DNA from 2 places in the Mesorhizobium sp. WSM3868 genome. Region 2 is predicted to be linked to the other one. Evidence: predicted binding sites of a transcription regulator. Region 2 holds the regulator's gene; the other holds the start of a gene.

Region 1 (14,712 bases), on a different contig from region 2:
GCAACAAGCATCCGGCCAAGGGCATGATCTGGGCGAGCCAGGTGGCGCCCGGCCACGAGAACGGGCTGAAGCTGCGCATCTACGGCTCGAAGGGCGGGCTCGAATGGGTCCAGGCCGACCCGAACTATCTTTGGTACACGCCCTTCGGCCAGCCGAAGCAATTGCTGACCCGGGCGGGCGCCGGCGCGATGCCGGTAGCGGCGCGCGTCAGCCGCGTGCCCTCCGGCCATCCGGAGGGCTATCTCGAAGGCTTCGCCAATATCTACCAGGAAGCGGCCCGCGCCATCCGCGCGGCCCGAAAAAAGGGCGGCAAGCTTGCCAAGGATGTCGCCTTCCCGACGATCGCGGACGGCGTCGAAGGCATGGCCTTCATCGAGGCGTGCGTGAAGTCTTCGAAGAAGAACGGGGCGTGGACGAGGCTATAAAGGCGGGCTCGGCGACGGCACGGGCCGGATGAGGGGGATTATGACCCGCTAGCGCAAGTGGTTGGCCGCAGAGGAGGGGTGTCGATGAAAATCGGCATGTGCATGTTCTTGTGGACGACGAGCGTCTCGAAAAAGCACGAGGCGCTGCTGAAGGACATCAAGGCAACCGGCTTCGACGGCGTCGAGATACCGGTCTTCGCGGGCGAACCGGATGACTACCAGAGGCTCGGCGAGATGCTCGATCGTATCGGACTGGAGCGCACCGCGGTCTCGGCGATGGGCGACCCGGCGATGAACCTGATCTCTGCGGATACCGCGACGCGCAAGGCCGGCATCGATTACATGAAATGGGCGATCGACTGCAGCGCGGCGCTCGGCGCGGACAGGCTGAGCGGGCCGCTGCATTCCACGCTGGGCGCCTTTTCCGGGAGCGGGCCGACAGCGGCCGAGAAGAAGCGCTCGGTCGCCTCGCAGCGGGCCATTGGCGATCATGCCGGCAAGAGGGACGTCACCATCGGGCTCGAAGCGCTGAACCGCTTCGAATGCTATCTGGTCAACACGATGGACGACCTTTCCGAGCATGTCGACGCGATCGACCGCCCGCACATCAAGGCGATGTACGACACCTTTCACGCCAATATCGAGGAGGTCGATCCGATCGGCGCCTATACGCGCAATCGCCGGAACGTCGTCCACATCCACATCTCGGAAAACGACCGCGGCGTGCCGGGGCGGGGTAATATTCCCTGGAAGGAAACCTTCGCCGCGATCCGCAAGAGCGGCTATGACGACTGGCTGACCATCGAGTCCTTCGGTCGCTCGCTGAAGGATCTGGCGGCGGCGACGAAGGTGTGGCGGGATTTCGCCGAAAGCCCGGAGGCGGTGTATCGCGAAGGGTACAGGCATATCAGGGATGGGTGGAGGAAGGCGGCGTAGGGCGCCCTGATCGATAGTGACGCAAAGGAGACCTGCGTCGGCGACCCTTGGCGCAAGGCGAGACGATGATTTCGCCTTGTCCATTTTCTGTTTGCGTTCGCGGCGATTGCCTAGTGGTTCCCCCAATCCGTCTCGGCTTCGCCGAGCCACCTCTCCCCCCTCCGGAGGGAGAGGAAAGGGAGCCTCGTGGCTCGGGAGAGGAAGAAAGCCTCGGCCTAGGAGGACAGGCGTCGGCTCGGACAGCTTTGCGCCTTTCCTCTACCCCGTCGATCGGGGGAGAGGTGTCGAGCGTAGCTCGACGGAGTGGGGGTCGACCCTTGGCGCGCCCGCGCTATGGATCACAAGGTTAACCCCGCGCTGCCTGCAGTCGGTTGTAGTCGTGCAGCGTACGGCTGAGCCTTCGGCGCAGGAAATTCGAGATGTTGTCGAAGACGAAGACGACGAACAGCGTCAGCAGCACCATGTAGAAGACGTTGGCCCAGTTCGAATTGGTGCGCATGGCTTCCCACAGCTTCAGGCCGATGCCGCCGGCGCCGACGGCGCCGATGATGGTGGCGCCGCGGGTGTTCGATTCCCACTGGTAGAGCGTCTGGCTGATGAAGATCGGCACCACTTCCGGCAGCACGCCGTAGCGCTGCACAAGCAGGCCGTTGGCGCCGGTCGAGAGCACGCCTTCGCGCGGCTTGTCGTCGATGTTTTCCAGCGCCTCGGAATAGGTTTTGCCGAGCGTTCCGATCTCGGCGAAGAAGATCGCGGCGCTGCCGGCCAGCGGGCCGGGGCCGAAGGCGCGGGTGAAGAACAGCGCCCAGATCAGCATGTCGACCGAGCGCATGAAATCGAAGAACCGCTTCAGCACCTGGCTGAGCAAGCCGCTCGGCGTAATGTTGCGGGCGGCGAAGAAGGAGAGCGGGAAGGCGACGATGCCGCCGAGCAGCGTCCCCAAAAACGCCATGACGATGGTCTGCAGCAGCTTCGTCCAGACGTCGCCATGCTGCCACTGCGCGTTGTTCCAGATGTTGTCGGCGGCCAAGGCAAGGTTCGATGTGCCGGGCTTAAGCTCCGGTCCCGAGATGATCAGCGAGAACACCTCGCCGGCCGATTTGCCGAAGAAGGGCGAGCGCGTGTCGAAGACGAAGTTCGCCCAGCCGAGGAAGCGCTTGCGCACCTTGACGCGGTCGACGGTGACGCGCACCTCGCCGACGAAGCCCATCTTGGCGACGATTTCGTCATCATGGACGGTGACCCAGTCCGGCACCGGGCCAGTCACCACCGGCTTGCCGCCGGTGAGCGAGATTGGAATGGTCTCGCCATATGCGACGATCGTCGCCCTGGTCTTGTCGAAGGTGACGGATTTGGCCTCGCCGTCGATCTGCACGGTGTAGGTGCGGTCGGAATTCCTGATCACCCAATCCGGATTGGGGTTTTCGCCAAGTGCGGAGAACCGCGGATATTTCGGCGTGATCTCCGGCTGGTCGAGGCGGAATTCGGGCTGCAGGTCGTAGCTGATCCATTGCGACAGGAAGAGCGGCAGGCGCTCCCAGTGGGACTCGCGCAGCACCTGCGGCAGGCTGAAGAACCACAGGGCATAGGCGAGATAAAGCGCGGTGCCGGCGATGAGGAGCAGCGGCCAGAAGCGCTTGTAGAGAGGCCGCCGGAATACCTGCGGAAAGCGTTCCTCGATCGCTCTGATTTCGTCGGCTGTCATCGTTGCCATGTCACGCGCTCATCGGGAAGGCTTGCTCACCAACCAGCCTGCGGCGCAGCCAGGCGGAGAACTGGTCGACGAGGAAGATGGTGACGAAGAGCAGCAGCACCAGCGCCAGCGTCTTGGCGCCGAAGCCGCGTGAGATTGAAAGCTTCAGCTCCTCGCCGATGCCGCCGCCGCCGACCGCGCCCATGATGGTCGAGATGCGCACATTGATCTCGATTCTGAGCAGCGTGTAGGACATGAAGTTGGGCAGGACCTGCGGCAGGTCGGCGAAGCGCACCCGCTCGATCCAGTTGGCGCCGACCGCGCGCAGGCCCTCTTCGGGGCGCATGTCGATGTTCTCGTTGATCTCGTAGAACAGCTTGCCCAACGCGCCGATCGAATGCAGGCCGATGGCGATGATGGCGGCGACCGGCCCAATCGAGACGATGGCCGCGAACAGGCCGGCAATCACGATCTCCGGAAAGGCGCGCAGCAATTCCATCAGACGCTTGACCATCAGCCGCAGGATCGGGCTCGGCGTCAGGTTGCGCGCGGCGATGAAGGAGAAGGGAACCGCGAAGACGAAGCCGATGAAGGTCGAGACCAGCGCCACGTTGACGGTGGTCAGCATCAGCTCGAAATATTCGGGGATGTAGAAGCCGCCCCAGATATAGACGCGGCCGAGCGGGAAGTTGAATTCCTGCGTGCCCTTGTCATGCGGCGAGGCGATGTTGAACAGCGCCCGCCAGACGTCGTTCCAGTCCTTCGGGATCAGCCAGCTCAGGAAGTCGAGGATATGCGGCAGCCGCTCGAAGAAATGGCCCGCATTGGCTTCATCGGCAAACCACATGGTGGCACACATGGCGACCAGCAGCAGGCCGACGCCGAGCGCGGTGTAGAAGCGGCGAAGCGAGGTCTGGCGCCGCCAGGCATCGGCCTGCTGCCTTGTCGCTTCGGAGTGGATCGTCGCCGAAGTTGTCATAATTGGAGCATGCAAAAAGGGCGGCGCCTCACCGCGCCGCCCTTTTTCCCGATGCCGTCAGCCGCCGATGGCGGCTTTGCGGGCTTCGATGATGACGTTGTAGAAGTCAGGCTTGACCGGCACGTAGCCGGTGAAGTCGCCGCCCTCGACGCCTTCGAAGCAAGGCTTGTCCTTGGTCGGCAGCTGGGTGAAGAAGTCGGCGAGCTTGGCGGTCATCTCAGTGCCGAGCGCGGTGCGCACGACCAGCGGACCGTTCGGGATCAGGCCCGAGCGCCACACCTCGACGAAGTCGTTCGGGTCGACGGCGCCCTTGGCGACTTCCTTGTGGAAGGTGCCGGAGGTGTAGCCGTTCTTGAAATCGCCGATGCCCGAAGAATCGTCCACCGCCACGTCGACCTTGCCGTCACGGACGGCGAGGATGTTGTTCTCATGGCCGCCGTTGAACTGGGTCGAGGCGAAGTAGGTCTCGTTGGAGGCGCCGGTGTCCTTCGGAATCTGGGTCAGCGGGATCAGATAGCCCGAGGTCGAATCCGGGTCGGCATAGCCGAGCTTCTTGCCCTTGGCCGACTTGATGTCGGTGATGCCGGAAGTCTTCAGCGCCAGGCCGATCGAATAGTAACCGGTCGAGCCGTCGGTCTGCTTGGTGGTGAGGATCGGAGTGACGGCGTTCGGGTCCTTGAGATAGACGCTGGCGTAGCCGGACGCGCCGAGCTCGGCGAAGTCGAGCGTGCCGCCGAGCAGGCCCTGGATGACGCCGTCATAGTCGGCGGCCGGGAACAGCGACACCTTCTCGAAGCCGAATTCGGCCTTCAGGTGGTCGGCAAGGCACTGGTAGTTGCGCAGGCGGTCGGTTTCGTTCTCGCCGCCGAGGATACCGACGCGGAACTCTTTGATGTCGGCGGCATGCGCTGCGCTTGCGGCCATGGCCAGTATCGACACGGCGCCAAAAACCATTTTCCTGAACATTTGACCTCTCTCCTGTTTTTGCCGGCTTCGCGCCGGCAGCGTTCGAATTTTTGAGTTCAGCCTTTGACGCGGGCGGGCGATCCAGGTTGCTCTTGCCGAAATCCAAAATCTGCCCGGAACCGCTTCGGCCGGGGCGCTGGACTCAGTAGCCGGGGAAGGCTGGTTCGAGCGGGCCGGCGGATGCGGTGATCTTCGGCTTGATGCTGACGCTGGTCGACGTGATGGCCTCGGAAATCTCGACGCCGTTGGCATCGGCGCCGTAGACGGTGCGCACGGCGTCGCGGTCGAGGTCCTCGGGCGCGCCGTCGAAGACGACCTTGCCGGCGGCCATGCCGATGATGCGGTTGCAGTAGGCGCGGGCGGTGTCCAGCGTGTGCAGGTTGGTGACGACGGTGATGCCTTCGCGCAAATTGATGTCGCGCAGCGAATCCATCACCACCTTGGCGTTCAGCGGATCAAGCGAGGCGATCGGCTCGTCGGCCAAAAGCACCTTCGGCTGCTGCATCATGGCGCGCGCGATGGCCACGCGCTGCTGCTGGCCGCCGGAGAGCGTGCCCGCCGGCTGCAGCGCAGTGCGGGCGATGTCGAGGCGCTCGAGCGCGGCGACCGCCTCGGCGCATTCGGTGCGCGAGAACATGCCGAGCAGGTTGGACAGCGTGGAGCGGTGGTTGAGGCGGCCGAGCAGCACGTTGGTGAGCACATCGAGGCGCGGCACCAGGTTGAACTGCTGGAAGATCATGGCGCAGTCGCGCTGCCAGCGGCGCAGCGGCGAGCCCTGCAGGCGCGAGACCTCGGCGCCATCGAAAAAAATCGATCCCTGGCTGGGATCGATCAGACGGTTGATCATGCGCAACAACGTCGACTTGCCGGCGCCGGAACGGCCGATGATGCCGACCATCTGGCCCTGCGGGATCGAGACGTTGATATCGCTGACGGCGGTGTTCTTGCCAAATCGTCGGGTTATGCCGCGGATTTCCAGCGTGGCCGATGATGCCGACATACCAAAGCTCCAGTCCGTCGCGGTTTTGCAGGTCTGTTAACCCTCGCTAGCGCAGGCCGATGAAGCTGGGGTGTCGGATCGATGTCAGTTTTGTTACGACCCACAGGCAACCGATGAATGGTTCTCTCCTTGCTGCCATTCACTGCTGCCCATTCACAATCGTTAGCCGCCATACTTCTCCAGGAAAGCCTCTGCCGAGAGCTCGCGGAAATCGTCGAGCGCTGCGCGCAACCGGGCATGGTCCCAGTCCCACCAGGCAAGCACCTGGTAGCGCTCGGCCGTGCGGCGGTCGAAGCGCTCGCGGATCGGCTTTGCCGGCACGCCGGCAACGATGGTGTATGGCGCGACATCCTTCGACACCACGGCGCCGGCGCCGACGGCCGCGCCGTCGCCGACGGTCACGCCGGGCAGGATGGTCGAGCCATGGCCGAGCCACGTGTCGTGGCCGATGGTGACGCGCTTGGCGCGGCGCTCGGCGAAGAACTCGCTTTCATGTTCGGCGTCGTCCCAATAGTCGGAGGCGCGATAAGTGAAGTGGTGCAGCGTCGGCCGCCAGGTCGGGTGGTTGGTGGCGTTGAGGCGCACGCTCGCCGCGATGTTGGAGAACTTGCCGATGGTTGAACACCATGCGGCGCAGTCCTGCATCATGTAGGAATAGTCGCCGAGCTCGCTTTCAGAAACGCGGCTGCGCTCGGCGATCTCGGTCCAACGGCCGAGCGTCGAGTTTTCGACCTGTGCCGTCGGATGGACGAGCGGCGCCTCCGAAAGTTTGCTCATGCGGCGACCCTGCCTGCGGCGAAGGCGGTGACGTCGATGATGCGGTCGGCCACCGCATCACGAACGTCCTGATCATGGAAGATGCCGAGCAGGGCGACGCCCGCCGCCTTCTTGCCGGCGATGAGCTCGACCACGACATCTCGGTTCTTCGCGTCGAGCGAGGCGGTGGGCTCGTCGAGCAGCAGGATCGGATGCTCGGTGATGAAGCCGCGCGCGATGTTGACGCGCTGCTGCTCGCCGCCGGAGAAGGTCGCGGGCGGCAGCGCCCAGAGCTTTTCCGGCAGATTGAGCTGCGAAAGAAGCTCGCGTGCCTTGTCGCGCGCGGCCTCCCGGTCCGCGCCACGCTCGACCAGCGGCTCGGCAACGACGTCGAGTGCCGGTACGCGCGGCACGGTGCGCAGGAACTGGCTGACATAGCCGATCGTTTGCCGGCGTATGGCTAGCACAGCGCGCGGGTTGGCGGAGGCGACATCGATCAGCCCGCCCGCGTGCTGGACGATGATCTGGCCTTCATCGACGGCGTAGTTGCCGTAGAGCATCTTCAGGATCGAGCTTTTGCCGACGCCGGACGGACCGCCAAGCACGGCGCATTCGCCGGCGCGGATGGAAAAGGAAACGCCCGCCACCACCGGCAGCGTGACGCCGTCGCGCAGATGCATGGTGAAGCTCTTTGCGACGTCCGAGACAACGAGGGGCGTGGCCATACTAGAGTCCTTTGTCTTTCCGCATGATCCGATCCGAAAACCGGCTTCCACTTTTCGGGATCATGCGGGTCACACCTGCAAAATCGAGGAAACGAGCAACTGGGTGTAAGGCGCACGCGGGTCGTCGAGCACGCGGTCGGTGAGGCCGCTTTCGACGACCCGGCCGTCCTTCATCACCATCATGCGCTGCGACAAGAGCCGCGCCACGGCGAGGTCATGGGTGACGACGATTGCCGCGAGGCCGAGATCGGTGACCAGCCCGCGCAACAGATCGAGCAGGCGCGCCTGCACGGAAACGTCGAGGCCGCCGGTCGGCTCGTCCATGAACACCAGCCGCGGTCCCGTCACTAGGTTGCGGGCTATCTGCAGGCGCTGGCGCATGCCGCCGGAAAAGGCGCGCGGCTCGTCGTCGATGCGGTCCTCGTCGATCTCGACACGCGACAGCCAGTCGACGGCGGTGGCGCGGATCCTGCCGTAGTGGCGGTCGCCGACGGCCATCAGCCGCTCGCCGACATTGGCGCCGGCCGACACCGTCATGCGCAGGCCGTCCGCGGGGTTCTGGTGAACGAAGCCCCAGTCGGTACGCATCAGGAAGCGGCGCTCGGCCTCGCTCATCCGATAGAGCTCGCGCCATTGGCCGTCGCGCATGCGGTAGCTGGCCGTACCGGAAGAGGGCAGCAGCCTGGTCGACAAGCAGTTGAGCAGCGTCGTCTTGCCCGAGCCGGATTCGCCGACCACCGCCAGCACCTCGCCCGGCCAGAGGTCGAAGGAGATCGCCTCGCAGCCGACGCGCGAGCCGTAGAATTTGGAAAGATCGGAGAGGCGCAGTAGCGGTTCGTCGGTCATCTTGCCTCCTTACCCTCTCCGTCGTGAGGAGGGGCGGCGCGCAGCGCCGGGCTGGGAATTGCAGGGCTCGCCGCCAGGTCACCCCCACCCGCGCCTTCGGCGCAATCTTTCGACAAAGGTGAGGTAGGGTCGGCGCGCCGCTTCTCGCAATGGTCGGTGTCGGAACAGACGAACATGTGGCCGCCATGGTCATCGAGGATGACCTCGTCGAGATACACATTCTCGGCGGCGCAGAGCGCGCAGGGCTGGTCGAAGGTCTGCACCTCGAAGGGATGGTCCTCGAAGTCGAGGCTGACGACGTCAGTGAAGGGCGGCACCGCGTAGATGCGCTTCTCGCGGCCGGCGCCGAAGAGCTGCAGGGCCGGCGAACTATGCATCTTCGGATTGTCGAATTTCGGCGTCGGTGAGGGGTCCATCACATAGCGGCCCTCGACCTTGACCGGATAGGCGTAGGTGGTGGCGATGCGGCCGTGCCTGGCGATGTCCTCGTAGAGCTTCACATGCATGAGGCCGTATTCCTCGAGCGCATGCATTTTGCGAGTCTCGGTCTCGCGCGGCTCGAGGAAGCGCAGCGGTTCGGGGATCGGCACCTGGAAAACCAGCACCTGGCCCGCGTTGAGCGGATGCTCGGGGATGCGGTGACGCGTCTGGATGATGGTCGCCTTCGCCGTCTCGGTGGTGACGGCGACCTTGGCGACCTTCTTGAAGAAGGCGCGGATCGAGACGGCGTTGGTGGTGTCGTCGGCGCCCTGATCAATGACCTTGAGCACATCGTCCGGCCCGATGATGGAAGCGGTGACCTGCACGCCGCCGGTACCCCAGCCATAAGGCATCGGCATCTCGCGCGAGGCGAAGGGCACCTGGTAGCCAGGAATGGCGATGCCCTTCAGGATGGCGCGGCGGATCATCCGCTTGGTCTGCTCGTCAAGATAGGCGAAGTTGTAGGTGGCGATGTCGGTCATGGCGATCACACGCGCTCTGTGTTATGCATTTGGCAACCCAGACGCGAGAGTAGGCCAAAATGGATACTACCGGTTGGATGCGTCTTGCAGTGCTGTTGCTGGCGTTCGCCGTCATTGCGGCTTTTGCGCTGCGTAAGATGTTTCTGCCCGCGCCGAAGGAAAGTGCGAGCGGTGAGACTATTGCTGGCAGCAACGGATTCAACGAGGCACATAATAGCCACTACAGCGCTGGTCATGGTGGCGCCCGAGACGACTGAAATCATTCCGCCGCCTCCCTCTTCTCTTCCGCCTTGTCCTGATTTTCACGGTCCTGGTATTCGGCGCGCATTCGGCGAACCAGGTCGAGCTCGGCCTGGAAGTCGACATAGTGCGGCAGCTTCAGGTGCTCGACGAAGCCGGTCGCCTGGACATTGTCGGAATGCGAGATGACGAACTCTTCGTCCTGCGCCGCGGCAATCACATCCTCGCCAAGTTCGGTCGCGCGCAACGCGCGGTCGCAGAGCGCCATCGCCATCGCCTTGCGCTCGCTCTGGCCGAAGACCAGGCCGTAGCCGCGGGTGAATTGCGGCGGCGCCTTGGCCGAGCCCTTGAACTGGTTGACCATCTGGCACTCGGTGACGCGGATGGAGCCGAGCGGCACGGTGAAAGGCAGCTCCGGGACGTCGAGCTCCAGCTCGACCTCGCCGATCCGGACCTCGCCGACGAAAGGGTGGTTGCGGGCATAGCCGCGCTGCGTCGAATAGCCGAGCGCCAGGAGAAAACCTTCGTCGCCGCGCGACAGCGCCTGCAGACGGATGTCGCGCGCTATCGGGAATTGCAGCGGCTCGCGGGTGATGTCGCCAGGCACATAGTCAAGCGGCATGTCGCCGTCCGCTTCGATCAGCCCTTCATGGGCGAGGATCGAGGAAACGCGCGGCATCGCCTCGGCCTCGGCCGGACGTTGCGCGGGGTCTTCGATCTCGGCGCCGGCGGCAAGCTGCGGATCGAGCAGGCGGTGGGTGTAGTCGAAGGTCGGGCCGAGCACTTGGCCGCCGGGCAGATCCTTGTAGGTGGCCGACACGCGCCGCTCGAGCTGCATGGCGCCGGTGTCGACCGGGTTGGTGTAGCCGAAGCGCGGCAGCGTGGTGCGGTAGGCGCGCAGCAGGAAGATCGCCTCGATCAAGTCGCCGCGTGCCTGAACGACGGCCAAAGCTGCAAGCTTGCGGTCGTAGAGCGAGCCTTCGCTCATCACCCGGTCGACGCCGAGCGCCAGCTGCTCGACGATCTGGTCGAGGCGCAGCGCCGGCACCGAGCGGTCGCCGCGCCGGCGATCGGCAAGCAGGCGATGGGCGTTGGCAATGGCGGCTTCGCCGCCTTTCACCGCGACATACATGTCATGCCTCCATCGTTTTGATGCGGGTGGTGCGCGGAAGGCAGGCGAGCTTGCCAGGCGCCGCCAGGATGATGTCGACGCCGCGCGGGAAGCGCTGGTTGTTCTGTTTCCATTGCTCGACGAAATGGCGCGGCATGCCGGTCGGCGCGATCGTCGCGGTCTTCTCGATGCCGGGGCCTTCGAGGAGCAGCGACGGGCCGGAGACGAGATCGTCGGTGAGCAGGATCAGCGTCGTCGAGCGGTCGGGATATTCCTGCGTGCCTTGCGAAAAGCCGTCGAGCGCCGCCATCCCCGCCGGGTTGGCTATCAAAGCGAAATGCGCGTCGGCCGGCGTGTTTGCGAGGGGCGCGCCGGTGTGGAAGCCGAGCCACGCCTTGACCGTAGCTTCCGCCTGCAGCCACGGATCGAGCCAGATCGGCGTGTCGTTGTCGCAGAGCGAAAGCGCCACCGCGCCGACGGTCGCCGACAGCGGCGCCGGCGGCTGGGCGAGCGGCGGCAGCGCCTGCACGCTGCCGGGGCGCGCCATCGCGTCCATGATGGCGCGGAACGCGGTCTGCGCATTGAAGACCGGATCGGCGAAGCCGCCCTCGATCGATTGCGCGGCGATCTCCATCAGTCCTCTCCGCGCACCATGGTGAAGAAATCCACTTTCGTGGCCGCCGTCTCGACGCGCCGCTTCTCGCGCGCCGCATCGAGCGCCGCGCGCAACGGCGCGACCAGCTTCGACTCGATGGTCTCGCGATAGGCCGGGTCCTGCCAGAGCGCGTCGGCGATTGCGGCGAGCCTGGCTTTGCCCTTGTCGCGGCCGAGCGCGTAGGAATGGCCGACCTGTCCGGAGGGCACCCGCACGGTGGCGCGTGTCGCGGTCGCCTCGCCGACATTGAACGGCGCGCCGCCGCCGCCGATCCGCCCGCGCACCGTCACCAAGCCGGTCTCCGGGCCGCGCAGCAGCTCGGCCTCGGAGGGCAGGCCGGAGCCGTTCCACAGCCGCGCGATCTCGTCGGCTGGCGCGTGCGCCAGCGTCGCCATGATGCCTTTCCTCTCGGCCTGCTCGCGCGCTTCCTGTCCTCGCATCGCTCCAACTCCTTTGCACAATATGATTTGTCTATTGATATAGACAACTATACAAATTATACTTACCTCCTACCGAGAGTCGATGACGGGCGCATGACAGACGGGGGAAAAGTGATCGGGGGCAAAATTGATCGAGCGGGCGAGCAGTATCGAAAGGCGCAACGGCGTGTCGCTCTGGCGGCAGATCGCCGACAAGATATTGCAGGGGATCGCCAGCGGCGATTTCACCGAGAATGCGGCGCTGCCGCCTGAGGTGGCGCTGGCCGAACGCTATGGCGTCAACCGCCACACGGTGCGCAGCGCGATTGCCGCGCTGGTGCAGGAAGGCGTGCTCAAGGCCGAGCAGGGGCGCGGCACCTTCGTCTTGTCGCGCAAGCGCCTGTCCTATCCGATCGGCGCGCGCACCCGCTTCTCGAGCGGCCTGCAGGGACAGACGACCGAGCGGCACATCGCTCTGCTGTCCTCATCGACCGAGCCGGCCAGCCGCCGCATTGCCGAGGCGCTGAGCATTGCCAGGGGATCGAGCGTGATCCGACTGGAGACGCGCGGCGAAGCCGACGGACATCCGGTGTCACGGGCGACGACCTGGTTCGATGCCAAGCGCTTCGCCGGCATCGAGACCGCGATGGCCGAGACGGGATCGATCACCGCCTCGCTCAAGCGTTTCGGCATCAACGACTATCTGAGGCACTCGACGGTGCTGTCGGCGCGCCGCGCCGATGCGGACGATCTTGTCGATCTCGACCTGCAGCCGGGCGCCATCGTGCTGGTCACGATCGCCATCAATGTCACGCTGGACGGCCAGCCGATCCAGTTCGCGGAGTCGCGGTTCCCGGCCGAGCGAGTGGAGCTGAAGTTGTCGGCCGGCGATTAGCCTTCGACATCCGTCATCAAGGGCGACAACCCCTGAGGTCGTCATCCACGGGCGGGTCGGGCCTCCCTATCCGACCTCGATAACCGCTTTGATCAACCCGGATTTTTCGTGCGCCCAGCGCGCTAGATCGCGCGGCGTATCGGCAAGGGTCGTGCGGTGGGTGACGAGTTTCTCCAGCGGCACGGCGCCGTTGCGGATCGAGGCGGCGACATGGTCGAAGTCTGCTCTGAGCGCATTGCGGCTGCCGACCAGCGTCATCTCGCGCTTGTGAAACTCGGGATCGGAGAAGGTGATGTCGTCCTTGACGACGCTGACCAGCACCAGCGCTCCGCCATGCGCGACATGGGTGAAGGCGGACTGCACCGACGGCGTGTTGCCCGTGGCGTCGAACACAAGGTCGAAGCCTTCGCCGCCGGACGCCTGCCGCACCAGATCGGCTGCCTGTGCTTTCGAGCCGTCGAGTGCGGTAAAGCCGAGCTCGCTTTCGGCGAAACCGAGCCGTTCGGTGCTCATGTCGAGCAGGCTGACATCGAGGCCGGCGATGCGGGCGAACAGTGCCGTGCCAAGGCCGATCGGACCGGCGCCGATGACCAGCGTGCGCTGGCCGGGCGCACTCAGCGAGCGCCGCACGGCGTGTGCGCCGATGGCCAGGAATTCGACGGCGGCGGCATCGGCCAGCGACAGGCCATTTGCCGGATAAAGGTTCTGCGCCGGCACCAGGATCTCGTCGCACATGGCGCCGTCGCGATGGACGCCAAGCACCTCGATCTGCACGCAGCAGTTCGGCTTGCCGTGCCGGCAGGCAACGCATTTGCCGCAGGCGAGATAGGGGTTGATGAACACCGGCTCGCCGATGGCAAGCTCGACGTCTTCGCCTCGCTCGACGACGGTGCCCGAGACCTCGTGGCCCATGATGCGCGGATAGACGAGGAACGGGTGCTTGCCTTCGAAGATGTGATAGTCGGTGCCGCAGATGCCGACATGGCTGACTGCGATCCGCGCCCAGCCGGGCGGCGGCGCGCCAGGTTCGGCGCGGTCTTCGAGAACAAGGTCGCCAGGCGAGCGGCAGACGACGGCTTTCATGCGCTGATCCAGTGTTAGAAGGGGGCGTCGGCCCCGCTCGATCGGGGCCGGCGCGTCATTTCAGGAACGATTATTTGCCGCGACGGCGCAAGCCGTCGAAGTAGACGATGACGATGATCAGCAGGCCGGTGATGACGCGCTGCCAGAAGGTGTTGACGTTGAGCAGGTTGGCGCCGTTGTTGATCGTCGAAAGAATGAAGGACCCGATCAGCGGTCCATGCACCGAGCCGATGGCGCCGAACAGCGAGGTGCCGCCGATCACCGACGAGGCGATGGCCTGCAGCTCATAAGTGTCGCCCTGGGTCGGGTTGCCGATGCCGATGCGCGAGGCAAGCAGCACACCCACGAAAGCCGCGAGCAGGCCGGACAGGATATAGGCCATGAAGATGGTGCGCGGCACGTTCACGCCGGAAAGGCGCGCGGCCTCCGCATTGGAGCCGACCGAGAACAAATAGCGGCCCCAGCGCGTGTGGTGCAGGAACACATAAGACGGTATGGCGACCAGGATCACCATCCAGAACAGATAGGGGATGCCGAGCAGCGAGCCGCGTGAGAAGGCCTGGAACGGGTCGCTGTTGATCGAGATCGAATTGCCGTTGGTCATCAAGAGGCCGATGCCGCGCAGCGACGTCATCGTGGCCAGGGTGATGATGAAGGGCGGCAGGCCCATCTTGACGATGCCGAAGCCGTGGAACAGGCCAATGGCGACGCCGGCGAGCAAGGTAATGAGCACAGCCGCCCAGATCGGCCAGCCGGCATTGATCAGAAGCGCTACGATGACGGTGGTGAAGCCGACCACGGCACCGACCGAGAGGTCGATGCCGCCGGTGATGATAACGAAGGTCTGGCCGACCGCGAGGATGGCGATCAGCGAACCCTGACGCAAAAGATTGGTGATGTTGAGCGTCGTGGCGAAGGAGGGTGTGGCGACCGCCAGCACGATCCACATCAAAAGCAACAAGCCGAGCAGCGTCAGCCCGAACAGGGCGTTGTAATTGCGCTTCGGCTTTTCGGCGGGGAT
Region 2 (14,712 bases):
TGCCATGGTTGCCGTGGTCGCCGTCAGCGGCTGCACCACGACCGAGCAGGACGTCGTCGGGGGCGGCCTGATCGGCGCCGGCGTGGGCGGCCTGGTCGGCGGCGGCAGGGGCGCGCTGATCGGCGCGGCTGTGGGCGCCGGGTCCGGCCTGTTGGTTCGCAACCTGCGCAATGGCTATTGCATATATCGCCACGCTGACGGCACGAGATACAAGGCCCGCTGCAACTGATTTTCCGCGAGACACAGTCATCTACCCGGGGGCCGACCAGCGGTCCCCGGGTAGATCGTTGTTAGACCCTGACTGACAGGCGCTCAGCCTGGCAGGGGTATTCGGATTTCCACCTTAAGCCCGTCGGCCCGGTAGTCGCGCTTGATCGTACCGCGCAATTCTCGCGTGACATTGAGATCGATCAGCTTGGTGCCGAAACCGGTCTTTGCCGGCGGCTCCAGTTTCTTTTGCCCGGCCTCGCGCCAATCGAGCACCAGCGTCCGCTCCCGGCCACGTCCTTCGACCCGCCAATCGACCTTCAGGGCGCCCACCGAGTTGCCGGCCTCGCCATATTTCAGCGCGTTGGTGGCAAGCTCGTGGAAGGTCAGGCCAAGCGCCTGCGTCGTCGTCTCGTCAAGCAGCACTTCCGGCCCCGACAATATGCCTTCGGAAAGCTCTTTGCCGAACACCTGCCCGAGCTCGGTGCGCAGCAGGTCGCCGAGGTCCGCTTTCTGCCAGCGCGAGCGTGTCAGCATGTCCTGCGACGCGGCCATCGCCTGCAGCCGCGCCGAGAATGATGCCGAGAACTCCTTCACGTCGGTGGCCTGCGAAGCAGTCTGCCGTGCGATCGCCAGCACCCTGGTGATCGAGTTCTTGATGCGGTGCTTCATCTCCTGCAGGATCAGTTCCTTTTCCAGCAGGCTCTTCTCCGTGGCCTCATGCAGCAGCGACTTCGCCTCGTAGGCGCGCTCCTGATAGCGGGCCACCAAGGCGATCGCCCCGGCGAGCAGCAGGCCGAACAGACCGAGCATCACGGGAATAGCGCGCGAGGACGGCAGCGCGAAAGCGCTCGTCGGCCGAAACAGGACAGTCCAGGGTCGGCCGGCCACGACGATATCCCGGCGCGCCAGAAGCTTTCCGCCGAGCGATTCGGCCGGCGGCGCCTCCGACCGGAACAGGAGATTGCCGGCACCCGGCTGGCCGTCGAAGATTTCGACGTTGACCGGCAGCAGCGGAGCCTTGCTGAGCGCCACCTGGAACAGATCGCGTGCGCGGAAGGAGGCGTAGAGGAAGCCGGCGGTCGAGGAGCGGCTGGCATCGATGACGTCCGGGGCCGTTTCCACATTCAGCCGCACGAAGACCAGAAATCCGGGGAATGTCTGCTCCAGCCCTTGTCCCTGGCCAAGTTGAACGAGCCCACTGGCATGCTGCTGGTCGTCGGCCATGGCCTTCTCGATTGCCGCCCGCCGTGCCGGGTCGCTGAACATGTCGAAGCCGATGATCGACTGGTTGGAGGTATCGAGCGGCTCGAAAAGCACGATGGGCGTGCGCCATTGCTGCTGCGTGATGGCCGGATAGACCGGGTGGGCCGAACCGCGAGCGCGCAGGATGTCGCGCTCGAGCGTGGCCTCGTCGCCGGTCTTGGCCAGCCTCAGGAAGCCGATGCCGCGCAGTCCGGCGAAATTGTCGTCGATGTCGAGCGCGTTGAGGAAGGCCTTGAACTCGCCGCGCGTGATATCGCCGTTTCGAGCATCGAACAGCGCCTGGGTCGAGCGCAGCAGCGACAGATGCAGGTCGATGCGGCTCTCGATGCGGTTGAGCGCATCGTCGGCGGTTCCCTCGAACTTGATGCGTGCCGCCTCCTGGGTCGCGAAATAGGCGAACCCCGCCATCGTCAGGCTGATCAGCGCGACGGCGATGAAGGCGACGATCGGGAAAAGCTTTTTCAATGCAGGGTGCGGCCCATGGACGGTTGGCCACCTTTATGGGCAAGTCTCCGCGCCAATACAATGGCAAGGCCAACCCAACGCCGCGATTGGCTCATCAAACAAGTCGCAAATTAGCCAACCAATTTATGGTCTTAGGCCGCGATTTTCAGCGCTCCCGGGCCTGGCATGGCGCCCGGCGGGCACCTGCCCAGAATGATCATGCCGAGCACCTCGTCCTGAGTCACGTCGCTGGTGCGCGCCGTACCGACGACCTGGCCGTTCTTCATGACGCAGACCCTGTCCGCCAGCTCGAACACGTCATGGATGTCGTGGCTGATCAGGAAGATGCCGATTCCGTCGGCCTTGAGTTGCCGCACCAGTTCGCCGACCTGGGCCGTCTCCTGGGGGCCGAGCGCTGCCGTCGGCTCGTCCATGATCAGGATTCGCGCGTTGAACAGGATCGCGCGCGCGATCGCCACCGACTGCCTCTGTCCGCCGGACAGCTTGATCACCGGCTCCTTGAAGCGCTGGAAGCGCGGATTGAGCCGGCCCATCACCTTGCGCGCTTCGGCCTCCATGGCGACGTCGTCGAGGGTGCCCCAGGCGGTCATCAACTCGCGGCCGAGGAACAGATTGGCGGCGGCGTCGACATTGTCGGCAAGCGCCAGCGTCTGATAGATCGTCTCGATGCCGTATTTCTTGGCGTCGCGCGGGTTGGAGATTGCTGCCTCCTCGCCAATGACGAAGATCTGACCGGCATCGCGCTTGTAGGCACCGGACAGTATCTTGATCAGCGTCGACTTGCCGGCGCCGTTATGGCCGAGCAGCGCCACCACTTCGCCGGGGAAGAGATCGATGGAGGCGTCGTCGACGGCGCGAATGCCGCCGAAGGCGATCGAGATGTTGCGCATGTCGACCAGCGGGGCGCCGGCGGGAGCGTTCTTGTCTGCCATGATGCTGCCTCCTTCACACCCGCTTTCGGTAGATGGTGTCGAGCCAGACCGCGATGACCAGCACGGCGCCGACGACGATGCTTTGCAGCGGCGAATCGACGCCGAGGAGCACCATGCCGGACTGCAGCGACTGCATCAGCAGCGCCCCAAGCATAGCGCCGAGCACGGTTCCCGAGCCGCCGGCGAGCGAGGTGCCGCCGATGACCGCCGCGGCGATGACCAGGAGCTCGTCCAGCGTGCCGAGCGCATTGGTCGACGAATTCTGCCGCGCCGACGAGATCGCCGCGGCGATCGTCGCCAGCACACCCATGATCATGAACACCTTCATGGTGATCCAGCGCGTGTTGATGCCGGCAAGGTTGGCCGCTTCCGGATTGCCGCCGATGGCAAAGACATAGCGGCCGAAGCGAGTGCGCTTGGTGATGAAGGTCATGACGAGGCCGACGGCGATCGCCATCAGCACCGGAATGGCGATGCCGTGGGCGATGAACAGGCCGCCTTCGGGGACCGTGAGGTTGTTGGCGGCGGCGTAGCGGTTCACGATGCCGACCGGCCAGGGATAGGAATTGGCCAGCCACACCGCGCCCATGACGACCGCGCAGGTGACCGCGCCGAGCAGCGTCTCGGCCCAGATCGGACGCAGCGGGAAACGGAAGCGCTTGCGCTGCACCCTGCCGTTGAACAGCGCAAACACCACGGCAACACAGGCGACGGCGCCGACGATCCAGCTCCATTTGGCGCCGATCGAGCCGGCTGGTCCGCCGCCCATCAGCTGGAAGGTGGCGTCGAGCGGCGCCACCGTCTGGCCGCTGGTGACCCACCAGGCAGCACCGCGCCAGACCAGCAGCCCGCCAAGCGTCACGATGAAGGCCGGCACTTCGAGATAGGCGATGACGAAGCCCTGGAAGGCGCCGATCAGCAGGCCGAGCGCCAGGCCGATCAACAGCGCCAGCACCCAGATCCAGGGATTGCCAAGCTCGAGCCCAACCATTCGCACCAGGAAATGCACTTGGGCAAAGCCCATCACCATGCCGATCAAACCCTCGGCGGATCCGACGGAGAGGTCGATGTTGCGCATGACGATGACCAGCACCATGCCGGAAGCCATGATGGCCACGGCCGAGGTCTGCACCGACAGGTTCCACAGGTTGCGCGGCGTCAGGAACGTTCGGCTGTCGAAATCGAGCGGATTGACGCCGAGCCGCAGGCTCGAGATGACATGCAGGCCGATCCAGATGATCAGCAGCGCACCGACCATGCCGAGCATGCGGGTGTCGAGCTCGGTCGCCTTGAGGAAGCGCCCGACGGTGCTCAGTTCGGAAGCCCGCGCGCGATCCGCCGCCGGGTTTGCCGGCGTATCAGAGGTCGTGTCGGTCATGATCTCCTCCCACCGGCTTGCCGTCTGGCGCGGATGCCGGACCACGATGCTAGAGCAATTCCAGGAAAAAGTGCGTAGCCGCCTGGAATTGCGCGGAAACAAACGGCTGGAGCAGTTCGGCGATCCTGCCGGACAGTGAACTGCCCCAATGGTCTCCGGCTTCAGTACGCCCGAAAGCCTTTGGAGAAACGCCGCGGCCGTTGGGCCGCGGCGCTGCGTTTGAACCTGACGGCCAGCTTAGTTGCAGACCGCGACGCTGCCGGCGGCAACGCCCGCGCAGACTTCATCCTTCTTGATCCAACCCGCGTCGATGACGAGGTTGAGATTATCCTTGGTGATTGCGACCGGGGTCAGGAACAGCGACTTGACGGTGTTGCCGCCAGGCGTCGTGAAGTCCTTGGCGCCCGCGATGTCGGTCATCTTCTTGCCGTTGGCGAGCTGCGAGGCGATCTCGGCGGCGTGCTTGCCGAGCTCGCGCGCGTCCTTCCACACCGACACCGTCTGGGTGCCGAGCGCGATGCGGTTGAGCGCGGCATGGTCGCCGTCCTGGCCCGAGACCGGAACGGTGCCGGCCAGCCCTTGCGCCGTCAGCGCCGCGACGACGCCGCCGGCGGTGCCGTCATTGGCCGCCACCACCGCGTCGACCTTGTTGTCGTTGGCGGTCAGGAACTGCTCCATGTTCTTCTGCGCGTTGGCGGGCAGCCAGCCGTCGGTATAGGCCTCGCCGACATTCTTGATCTTGCCGCTGTCGATGGCTTCCTTCAGCACTTCCATCGAGCCGGAGAACAGGAAATCGGCATTCGGGTCGGCGCCCGAGCCCTTGATGAAGACGTAGTTGCCCTCGGGCTTGGCCTTGAACACCTCGCGGGCCTGCATGCGGCCGACTTCCTTGTTGTCGAAGGTCAGATAAAACACGTCCTTGTTCTCGATCAGGCGGTCGTAGCCGACGACCGGAATGCCTTCGTCGAGTGCCTTCTGCACCGCCGGCCCGATCGCGGAGGCGTCCTGCGCCAGGATGATCAACGCATTCGCGCCCTGCGAGATCAGGCTTTCGACGTCGGTCAGCTGCTTGCCTGGATTGGACTGTGCGTCGGCGGATATGTACTTGTCGCCGGCGGCCTCGATCGCCTTCTTCATCGCCGCTTCGTCGGTCTTCCAGCGCTCTTCCTGGAAATTGGACCACGAAACGCCGATCACCTTGTCCTTCGCCTGCGCGACCGACGCCAACGTCAACGACATGGCGACGCCCGCCAGAATGGCGGCTGCGAATCTCTTCATGATATCCTCCCAGCGCCCCTCGCGGCGCGACCCAGATTGGCCCGAAGACCATGCAGAGGCTTTTTTTCGAGCCTCGAAAAAATACTGATCCAAGGCAAAGGCGCTGTCAACTGCAATTCTGACGGTTTTTGAGGTGCCGCGTACTTTTTTTCGAGACCCGCAATAAATAATGACAGTGCCGACCGCTTCTGCCACTATCGGGGAACAGTTCGGAGGAGGCGCAGCCCGCGTCCACCGAAACTTGTAAAAACCGGGACGGTTCGGGTGCCGGCGTCCGGGTGAATCGATCTGGCGCGTCGCCGGGTCCTGTGCATGATCGAGAGGCCGCGCTGACTGGGAGGAGAAAAAATGTCGGTCGGAATCCGCCACGACGATCTGCGCCGGCGCAACCGCGCCATGGTGCTCTCGGCCGTGCGCCGGGCCGGCCAGCCGTCGCGCACGGAAATCGCCGCGACCACCGGGCTCAGCCATTCGACCATTTCGGCGATCTCTTCCGACCTGATCCAGGAAGGCATCCTGGCCGAGAGCAAGCCGAGCGAGACCGCGTCTCTGAAGCGCGGCCGGCCACAGGTGGGCCTCGCGCTCAAGCCTGAGGCGGCAGCGGTGGTAACGGTGGTGCTGTCGCTCAATTTCCTCTCGGTCGCCGTTATCGATTATGCGGGCCAGGTCATCGCCGAGGAGCAGCGCCGCCTCGATACGCTCACCATGCCGCGCGACGAGCTGATCGGCGAATGCTTGGCGATCGTGCGGCGCCGGCTGGACGATCCGGACCTCGACGTCGGCAGCGTCGCCCGCATCGCCATGGGCATCCAGGGCATCACCGATTCCCATGCCCGCGCCATGCTATGGTCGCCGATCACGCCGCTGACCGATATTCCCTTCGCCGACATCCTGGAAAAGGAATTCGGCATTCCGGCCACCATGGAAAACGACTGCAACATGATGGCGGTGGCGCTGCAGTGGCGCGATCCCGACCGCTATCGCGACAATTTCATCGCCATCCTGCTCTCGCACGGCATCGGCATGGGCCTGGTGCTGAAGGGCGAGCTGTTCACCGGCACGCATTCTTCCGGCGGCGAGTTCGGCCACATGATCCATCGTCCGGGCGGCGCGCTTTGCCGTTGCGGACGCCGCGGCTGCGTCGAGGCCTATGCCGGCAACTACGCCATCTGGCGCAGCGCCATGAAGATGAGCGAGGACGCCGAGCCGGTCGATGTCGGCGACGCCGACATGCGGGCGCTCGCCGCCAAGGCGCGCGAGACGGATGGCCCGGAGCGCGAGGCCTATCGCCGGGCCGGGGAGGCGCTGGGCTTCGGCCTTGGCAGCCTGTTCGCGCTGATCGACCCAGCGCCGGTCGCCATGGTCGGCGTCAGCGCCGCCGCCTTCGACCTGATCGAGCCGGCGCTGCGCGAGGCGATCGGCCAGACCGCCGGAGGCCAGCATTCAAACTCGATCTCCTTCGATACCGAGCCGAACGAATTGCCGTTGATCCGCGAAGGCTGCGCCGTGCGCGCGCTGACCTTCGTCGACCAGGAGATTTTCGCCCCGGGCGTGCAGGCAAGAGCGGGCGCTGTCAGCAAGAGCGTGGCCTAAATGCCTGGACTGAGCGCATATCCTAAAATTTGACCCGTTTCGTGTCGCGACCCGGCGCGAAACTGCCCCGACAATCGGATTTTTGCGACCAGTCACCGTTCGTTCGCCAGCAGGCACGCGGCTTCCAGCTTCTGGATCGAGGTCTCTATCCAGGCAATGACCACAGCCACGCGAGCGAGGTGGCGCAAATCAGGATGAGTAAGCAACCAGATCTCTCGCTCCGGAAATGCAGCTTCATCGAAGCTGACGCGCCTAATGCCCAATACATGATCTGCTACGATACACGGCAGCAGAGAGCGGCCACACCCGGCCTGAACGGCTTGAAGAATGGCTTCGGCATCGTTGACGGCCACCGCTGAGAGGCCGCCGTCCTTCTCGGCCATTTTAGCGATCCATCGGGCTTGGGGCAGGTGCGCCATTCCGTCTTCGTACGCTACCCAGGGAAGCTTGGCGATTTCGACCTGAACGTCGGTTCCCGCATAGGCCGCGTAACTCAATGTCCCGATGCGTCTCGAAAGCACCCTGTTGCCGGTTTCGTCGCCGGGTCTTGCCAGCCGAATGGCGATGTCCGCTTCGCGCCGGCTGAGGCTCAAATCACGCGACTCCGCGATCAGCTCAACGCGCAGCCGCGGATGTCGCGCGGTCAATTCAGCCGCTGCGGGCACCAGGATCCTGTTGATCAGGATGGGCACGGCCGTCACGCGCACTGTTCCGCTCGCGGCGGCGTCCACTCCTTCCGTTGCTGCTTTCAAGCCGCCGATCTCTGCCTCAACGGCCTCGGCGCGCTTCACCGCCACCTCCCCGGCTTCGGTCAAGCACATGTCGCCGTCAGCGCCGCGCTCGAACAGGCGCACACCAAGAGCTATCTCGGCCACCCGCAAGCGACGGGCGACGGTCGTCGGATCAACACCCAACTGCCGGGCGGCCGCGGCGCGTGAACCTCCACGCGCGACAGCGAGGACATATCGAAGGTCGTTCCAATCCAACGCCTGCATTTTTGCAGCATAGGTCGGCAATAGTTCGGTGTGAAGCGGCAATACTACTGCTGTAAGATCCCGCATCAATGCAGGAGAGAGTCAATGACGCTTTTCGCCGTTCTGCTTGAAGATGAGGTCAGCCGCGCCGAAGATGTTCGCCGACAATACATGCCGGCGATCGAATTTCTCGGTCGCAATGCCTCGGCCATCAGGGCGGCAGGACCGCTGCGACGTGCCGACGGCGCGCCAGCCGGAGGCCTATGGCTGGTGGAGGCCGCTGATCACGAACAGGTCGAAAATCTGGTGCGAGAAGATCCGTTCTGGCCGACCGGCCTGCGTCTTTCCGTGCGTGTGCTTGCCTGGCGCCAGGTCTTTGCCGACGGCATGCGCGTCGGAGCGAAAGGATAACATGGAGCCTCTTGAGCTTGAACCCAGATCCCTCCCGCTGCTCGGGGGTGGGCCAGTTCCGAGGGAGAGTTTCGCTCTCTTCCGGTGCGTTGTCGCGCGCAAGCTTGGTCCCGCCTCATCGGGCGGAAGGGTCTCTAGTCTTCCCTGATCGCGTAGCCCGCCCCGCGAATGGTGCGGATCACATCGGGCATGCGGCCGTTGTTGACCGCCTTGCGCAGGCGGCCGACATGCACGTCCACGGTGCGCTCGTCGATATAGATCGTCTCGCCCCAGACATTGTCGAGCAGCTGGCTGCGCGAGAACACCCGGCCGGGATGCCGCATCATAAATTCGAGCAGTCGGAACTCGGTCGGGCCGAGCCGGATCTCGCTCTTCTTGCGATAGACGCGATGCGATTCGCGATCGAGCACGATATCGCCGACCTTGAGCACGCTGGACAGCACCTCCGGCTTGGCGCGGCGCAGCAGCGCCTTGACCCTGGCCATGAATTCCGGCGTCGAGAACGGCTTGACCAGATAGTCGTCGGCGCCGGTCGAGAGGCCGCGCACCCTGTCGCTTTCCTCGCCGCGCGCGGTCAGCATGATGATCGGCAGGCGTTCGGTCTCGGGTCGCATCCTGAGCCGGCGGCAGAGCTCGATGCCGGAAACCGCCGGCACCATCCAGTCGAGCACGAGCAGGTCGGGCACATTCTCCTGCAGGCGGATCTCGGCCTCGTCGCCGCGGGTCACCACCTCGACCTGATAGCCCTCGGATTCGAGGTTGTAGCGGAGCAGCACCCCCAGCGGCTCCTCGTCCTCCACCACCATGATGCGTGGCGCGATCATATAGCAGGCACCTTCGCTGTCAGGCCGCCGGCGCCGACATCGCCGTCTCGTCCTGCTTAGGACGATTCGCGGGCAATTGCGTGCCGGTCAGCACATAGTAGGCGTTCTCGGCGATGTTGGTGACGTGGTCGCCTATGCGCTCCAGATTCTTGGCGCAGAACAACAGATGCGTGCAAGCCGTGATGTTGCGCGGATCCTCCATCATGTAGGTCAGGAGCTCGCGGAAGACGGAGGTGTATTTGACGTCGATGCGCTCGTCGTCGTTGCGGAGCTTGGCGAGCGCCGTGGCGTCGCCGGCCGTGTATTCCTCGATCACGCCCTGCACTTGGATCAGCACCAGCTGCGCCATCGAATCGATGGAGTGCGAAAGGTCGCGCGGCGCGGCGCTGATGCCGACCGAGCCGACGCGCTTAGCGATGTTCTTGGCAAGGTCGCCGATGCGCTCGAGATCGCCGGCCATCCGGATGGCGCCAACGACGCTGCGCAGGTCGTCGGCCATCGGCTGGCGTTTGGCGATCAGCGTGATGGCGCGATCGTCGAGCTCGCGTTGGCGCGCGTCCATGATGGCATCGTCGGAGACCACGCGCTGCGCCAGCGCGTTGTCGGAATTCAGCAGAGCCTTGGTCGACGCGCCGACCATCGAGCCGGCAAGATCGCCCATGTCGCGGATGAGCTGGCTGATCTGCCTCAGATCCTCGTCGAAGGAAGCGACCGTATGGGCCATAGTTATGTCCTCGTATGAACTCAGCCGAAGCGGCCGGTGATGTAGTCCTGCGTGCGCTTCTCGCGGGGCGAGGTGAAAATCTTTTCGGTCCGGTCGAATTCGATCAGCTCGCCGAGATACATGAACGCCGTCTGCCGCGAGACGCGCGCCGCCTGCTGCATGTTGTGGGTGACGATCACGATCGTGTAGTCGGCCTGCAGCTCGTCGATCAGCTCCTCGATCTTGGCGGTCGACAGCGGATCGAGCGCCGATGCCGGCTCGTCGAGCAGGATGACCTCCGGCTTCACCGCCACGGTGCGCGCGATGCAGAGCCGCTGCTGCTGGCCGCCCGAAAGGCTCTGGCCACTGGCGTTGAGCTTGTCCTTGACCTCGTTCCACAGCGCGGCGCGCTTCAGCGCCTGTTCGACGCGATTGTCCATCTCGGCCTTGCTGATCTTTTCATACAACCTGACGCCGAAGGCGATGTTCTCGTAGATCGACATCGGGAACGGCGTCGGCTTCTGGAACACCATGCCAATCTTGGTCCTGAGCAGGTTGAGGTCCTGCGAGCGGTCGAGGATGTTCTTGCCGTCGAGCAGCACCTGGCCTTCGGCGCTCTGCTTCGGGTAGAGCTCGTAGATGCGGTTGAGCACGCGCAGCAGCGTCGACTTTCCGCAGCCCGAAGGTCCGATGAAGGCGGTGACGCTGCGCTCGGGCAGCGACAGGTTGATGTCCTTCAGCGCCTTCGACTGGCCATAGTAGAAGTTGAGGTTCTTGACTTCGATCTTGGCCTTCTCGGCGGTCGTCTCGGCTACGTTCAGGTCGGTGGACAACATCGGTTTCATCTGTCCTCTCTGCGTCCGGTAAGGCTGCGGGCGAAGATGCTCAGCCCGAGAACCGTCAGGGTGATTATCAGTGCGCCCGTCCAGGCCAGTTGCTGCCATTCCTCATAAGGGCTCAGCGCAAACTGGAAGATGGTCACCGGCAGGCTGGCCATCGGCGCGTTGAGATTGCTCGACCAGAACTGGTTGTTGAGCGCTGTGAAGAGCAGCGGCGCCGTCTCGCCCGAAATGCGGGCGATCGCCAGCAATATGCCGGTGACGATGCCGGACAGTGCGGCGCGATAGGCGACCGAGCGGATCACCACCCAGCGCGGCGCGCCGATGGCGGTGCCAGCCTCGCGCAGCGCGTTGGGCACAAGGTTCAGCATGTCCTCGGTGGTGCGCACGACAACGGGGATCACCAGGATCGACAGCGCCACCGCGCCGGCGATCGCCGAGAAATGACCCATCGGCCGCACCATCAGCTCGTAGACGAACAGGCCGACGATGATCGACGGCGCCGACAACAGGATGTCGTTGATGAAGCGCACCACTGTCGTGAGGCGCGAGAAGCGCCCGTACTCGGCCATATAGGTTCCGGCGAGCACGCCGATCGGCGTGCCGACGACGATGCCGATGACGGTCATCACGATGCTGCCGTAGATGGCGTTGAGCAGGCCGCCGGCGTCGCCGGGCGGCGGTGTCATTTGCGTGAACACCGAAAGCGAGAGCCCCGAGAGTCCCTTATAGAGAAGGGCGCCGAGGATCAGCGCCAGCCAGACGAGGCCGATGCCCGCCGCTATGGTGCACAGCGCCATCATCACGGCGTTCTTGCGCTTGCGGCTTCGGTGGAGCGATGCGGCTGTCGACATCGGTCAGGCTCCCGTGCGGCTATCGATGCGCAACAGCATGTAGCGTGCGAGCGCGAGGATGATGAAGGTGATGATGAACAGGATCAGTCCGAGCGCCACCAGTGAGGACGTGTAAAGCTCGCCGTCGGCTTCGGTGAATTCGTTGGCGATGGTCGCCGAGATCGTCGTGCCGGGCGCAAACAGCGAGGCGCTGATGCGGTGCGCGTTGCCGATGACGAAGGTGACGGCCATCGTCTCGCCGAGCGCGCGGCCAAGACCGAGCATGACGCCGCCCATGATGCCGACCCGCGTATAGGGGATGACCACACGCCGGGTCACTTCCCAGGTCGTGCAGCCGATGCCGTAGGCCGATTCCTTCAGCACCGCTGGCACCGTGTCGAACACGTCCTTGGTGATCGAGGTGATGAAGGGCAGCACCATGATGGCCAGGATCAGCGACGACGTCAGCAGGCCGATGCCGTAGGGCGGACCGGCAAACAGGCTGGCGAGACCCGGTATGCCGTGGAAAAGATTGATGATGAACGGCTGTACCGTCGTCTGCAGGAATGGCGCGAAGACGAACAGGCCCCAGATGCCGTAGATGATCGAGGGAATGCCGGCGAGCAGCTCGACCGCGATACCGATCGGGCGCCTGAGCGGGCGCGGGCAGAGCTCGGTCAGGAAGACGGCGATGCCGATGCCGATCGGCACGGCAATGAGGATGGCGATGGCCGAAGTGACGACGGTGCCGTAGATGGGCGCGAGCGCGCCGAAATTCTCGGTCACCGGATTCCAGGATTCAGTAGTCAGGAAGGAGAAGCCGAACTTCGACAGCGCCTCCCACGAGCCGGCGATCAGCGAGACCGCGACGCCGCCCAGAAGAACCAGCACGAGTATGGCGGAGAGACGCGTGACCGTTCGGAAGATCGTGTCGGTCAGGGCGAAGCGGCGCACCGTCGCTTCCCTGGTCCGTATGGCGGACGATGTCACGGCTTCGGAAACGGCTGTCATTTCGCCCCTCGCATTTCGAAAGAGACAGGAGGGCGCCAGCGGCGCCCTCCTTATTCCGTAGGAATTACATGCCGGAGTAGAGCGGCTTGCCGTTGCTGTCGACGATGTCCTTGCTCCACATTTCCTCGACGCTCTTCACGACTGCGTCGGGCATCGGAACATAGTCCAGCTCGGCGGCCATGTCGTCGCCCTTGGCGTAGGACCAGGCGAAGAACTTGAGTGCTTCGGTGGTGGCCGCCGCATCATCGGGCTTCTGGTAGACGAGGATCCAGGTCGCGGAGGTCATCGGCCAGCTTTCAGCACCAGCCTGGTTGGCCAGAATGACGCCGTAGCCAGGCTTGGCGCTCCAGTCGGCATTGGCTGCAGCGGCCGAGAACGCGGCAGCGGTCGGCTCTACCTTCTTGCCGTCCTTATTGATCAGGTCGGTATAGGTGAGCTTGTTCTGCTTGGCATAGGCATACTCGACATAGCCGATCGCGCCACCGGTCTGCGCTACGTTGTTGGCGACGCCTTCGTTGCCCTTGGCGCCGATGCCCACCGGCCACTCGAGCGCGGTATTGACGCCGACCTTCGACTTCCAGTCGGCGCTGACGTCGGCCAGATAGTAGCTGAAGTTGAACGTGGTGCCCGAGCCGTCCGAACGGTGGACGACCGCGATCGCCTGGTCGGGCAGCTTGACGTCGGGGTTGAGCTTCTTGATCGCCTCGTCATTCCAGTTGGTGATCTTGCCGACGAAGATGTCGGCCAGCGTCGGGCCGTCGAGCACCAGTTCGCCCGGCTTGACACCTTCGAGGTTGACGACCGGAACGATGCCGCCCATCACCATCGGGAACTGCGCGAGCCCGGTCGACTTGAGATCCTCGCCCTTGAGCGGCGCGTCCGAGGCGCCGAAGGTCACGGTCTTGGCCTTGATCTGCTTGATGCCGCCGCCGGAGCCGATCGACTGATAGTTGAGACCGATGCCGGTCTCCTTTTTGTAGGCGTCGGCCCACTTGGCATAGATCGGATAGGGGAAGGTAGCGCCGGCACCGGAGATGTCGGCCGCCATAGCGGCGGAGAGGGAAAGCGTGGATGCCGCAGCCATTGCAATCGCAACGGCCGCCGAGCGGATGAAATGTCTCATGTGGCCTGCTCCTGTTCGGAATATGGTCTTTCGGCAACCCTTGTCTATCGGCGCCTGGTGAGCGCAATAGACTTCGATTATTACAGTCGCATGACAGTTTCGTGTCAGCCCGGTAACGCCTGAACAGGGATGCCTGGGGGGCCTGCGGCCGCCATTTGCGGACCGAGCCGAAGTTTGCCGCGGGAATCAGCAGCTTGTCCGACTTTTGAATCAAAAATTATCCCGGCGGCCGGGATCTCCGGCCGCCGGGAAATAAAATCCGGACGAGAGCGCGTTGCCTGTGCGCCAGAGCGGATCATGGCCTGGCCATCGCCGAAAACAGGTCCGTTGGGGTAGAGTCGACGCTGTTCCTTGCCGGCGGTCGCTGCTCCCGCCCGTAACCGAAGGGCGGAATCGACAGCAGCCATTGTCCTGACCTGGCCTTCGTTTTGTATGGTGCGATCACACCATATGTCTGCGTTGGACGCAGATGACGGGCCTCGTCGACGACGCCGTGAACGGCCGCGCAGAAAGGCTGTTATCCGGCGCTGCGGCGAACTTCCGCGTCCGACCCGAGCCATCTTTCGAGCTTCTCGAGCAGCGCCTTCGGGCTGATCGGCTTCGGCAGGTAATCGTCCATGCCGGCTTCCAGGCAGCGCTCGCGGTCGCCCTTCAGCGCATGCGCGGTGACGCCGACGATCGGCACATGCGTGCCCATCTCGGCTTCGAGCCGGCGGATGGCCGCGGTCGCCTCCAGGCCGCTCATCTCGGGCATCGACACATCCATCAGGATCATGCGCGGGTTAAGCCTGCCGAAGGCGTCCAGCGCCTTGCGGCCGTTGCCGACGATTTCGAACTGGTATCCGGTCTCGCCCAGGATTTGCGTGAACACCATC

Evidence for each region. Region 2 encodes PhoB, which activates phosphate uptake and scavenging genes when phosphate is short. Its sites were predicted from a motif close to TGTCATNNANCTGTCAT; they were not measured.
Region 1: the regulator PhoB is predicted to act here: its motif matches at 6,081-6,097, upstream of phnC (phosphonate ABC transporter ATP-binding protein).

Annotation. Positions count from the first base shown of each region.
Region 1 covers NZ_NSGB01000028.1:10,021-24,732, reverse strand. Annotated here, with positions in the region: gene CK221_RS28340 (Gfo/Idh/MocA family oxidoreductase) at 1-425, shown strand, start outside; gene CK221_RS28335 (sugar phosphate isomerase/epimerase) at 510-1,361, shown strand; gene phnE (phosphonate ABC transporter, permease protein PhnE) at 1,708-3,075, opposite strand; gene phnE (phosphonate ABC transporter, permease protein PhnE) at 3,077-4,033, opposite strand; gene phnD (phosphonate ABC transporter substrate-binding protein) at 4,091-4,999, opposite strand; gene phnC (phosphonate ABC transporter ATP-binding protein) at 5,142-5,999, opposite strand; gene CK221_RS28310 (DapH/DapD/GlmU-related protein) at 6,162-6,776, opposite strand; gene phnL (phosphonate C-P lyase system protein PhnL) at 6,773-7,480, opposite strand; gene phnK (phosphonate C-P lyase system protein PhnK) at 7,550-8,326, opposite strand; gene CK221_RS28295 (alpha-D-ribose 1-methylphosphonate 5-phosphate C-P-lyase PhnJ) at 8,323-9,288, opposite strand; gene CK221_RS28290 (hypothetical protein) at 9,348-9,545, shown strand; gene CK221_RS28285 (carbon-phosphorus lyase complex subunit PhnI) at 9,548-10,660, opposite strand; gene phnH (phosphonate C-P lyase system protein PhnH) at 10,662-11,273, opposite strand; gene phnG (phosphonate C-P lyase system protein PhnG) at 11,273-11,734, opposite strand; gene phnF (phosphonate metabolism transcriptional regulator PhnF) at 11,865-12,608, shown strand; gene CK221_RS28265 (zinc-binding alcohol dehydrogenase family protein) at 12,675-13,691, opposite strand; gene CK221_RS28260 (ABC transporter permease) at 13,762-14,712, opposite strand, start outside.
Region 2 covers NZ_NSGB01000007.1:245,287-259,998, reverse strand. Annotated here, with positions in the region: gene CK221_RS14450 (YMGG-like glycine zipper-containing protein) at 1-229, shown strand, start outside; gene CK221_RS14445 (CHASE domain-containing protein) at 313-1,938, opposite strand; gene CK221_RS14440 (ATP-binding cassette domain-containing protein) at 2,070-2,870, opposite strand; gene CK221_RS14435 (sugar ABC transporter permease) at 2,884-4,248, opposite strand; gene xylF (D-xylose ABC transporter substrate-binding protein) at 4,486-5,526, opposite strand; gene CK221_RS14425 (ROK family transcriptional regulator) at 5,875-7,119, shown strand; gene CK221_RS14420 (LysR family transcriptional regulator) at 7,212-8,156, opposite strand; gene CK221_RS14415 (YciI family protein) at 8,199-8,504, shown strand; gene phoB (phosphate regulon transcriptional regulator PhoB) at 8,639-9,328, opposite strand; gene phoU (phosphate signaling complex protein PhoU) at 9,348-10,052, opposite strand; gene pstB (phosphate ABC transporter ATP-binding protein PstB) at 10,073-10,876, opposite strand; gene pstA (phosphate ABC transporter permease PstA) at 10,873-11,724, opposite strand; gene pstC (phosphate ABC transporter permease subunit PstC) at 11,728-12,714, opposite strand; gene pstS (phosphate ABC transporter substrate-binding protein PstS) at 12,779-13,837, opposite strand; gene CK221_RS14380 (response regulator) at 14,355-14,712, opposite strand, start outside.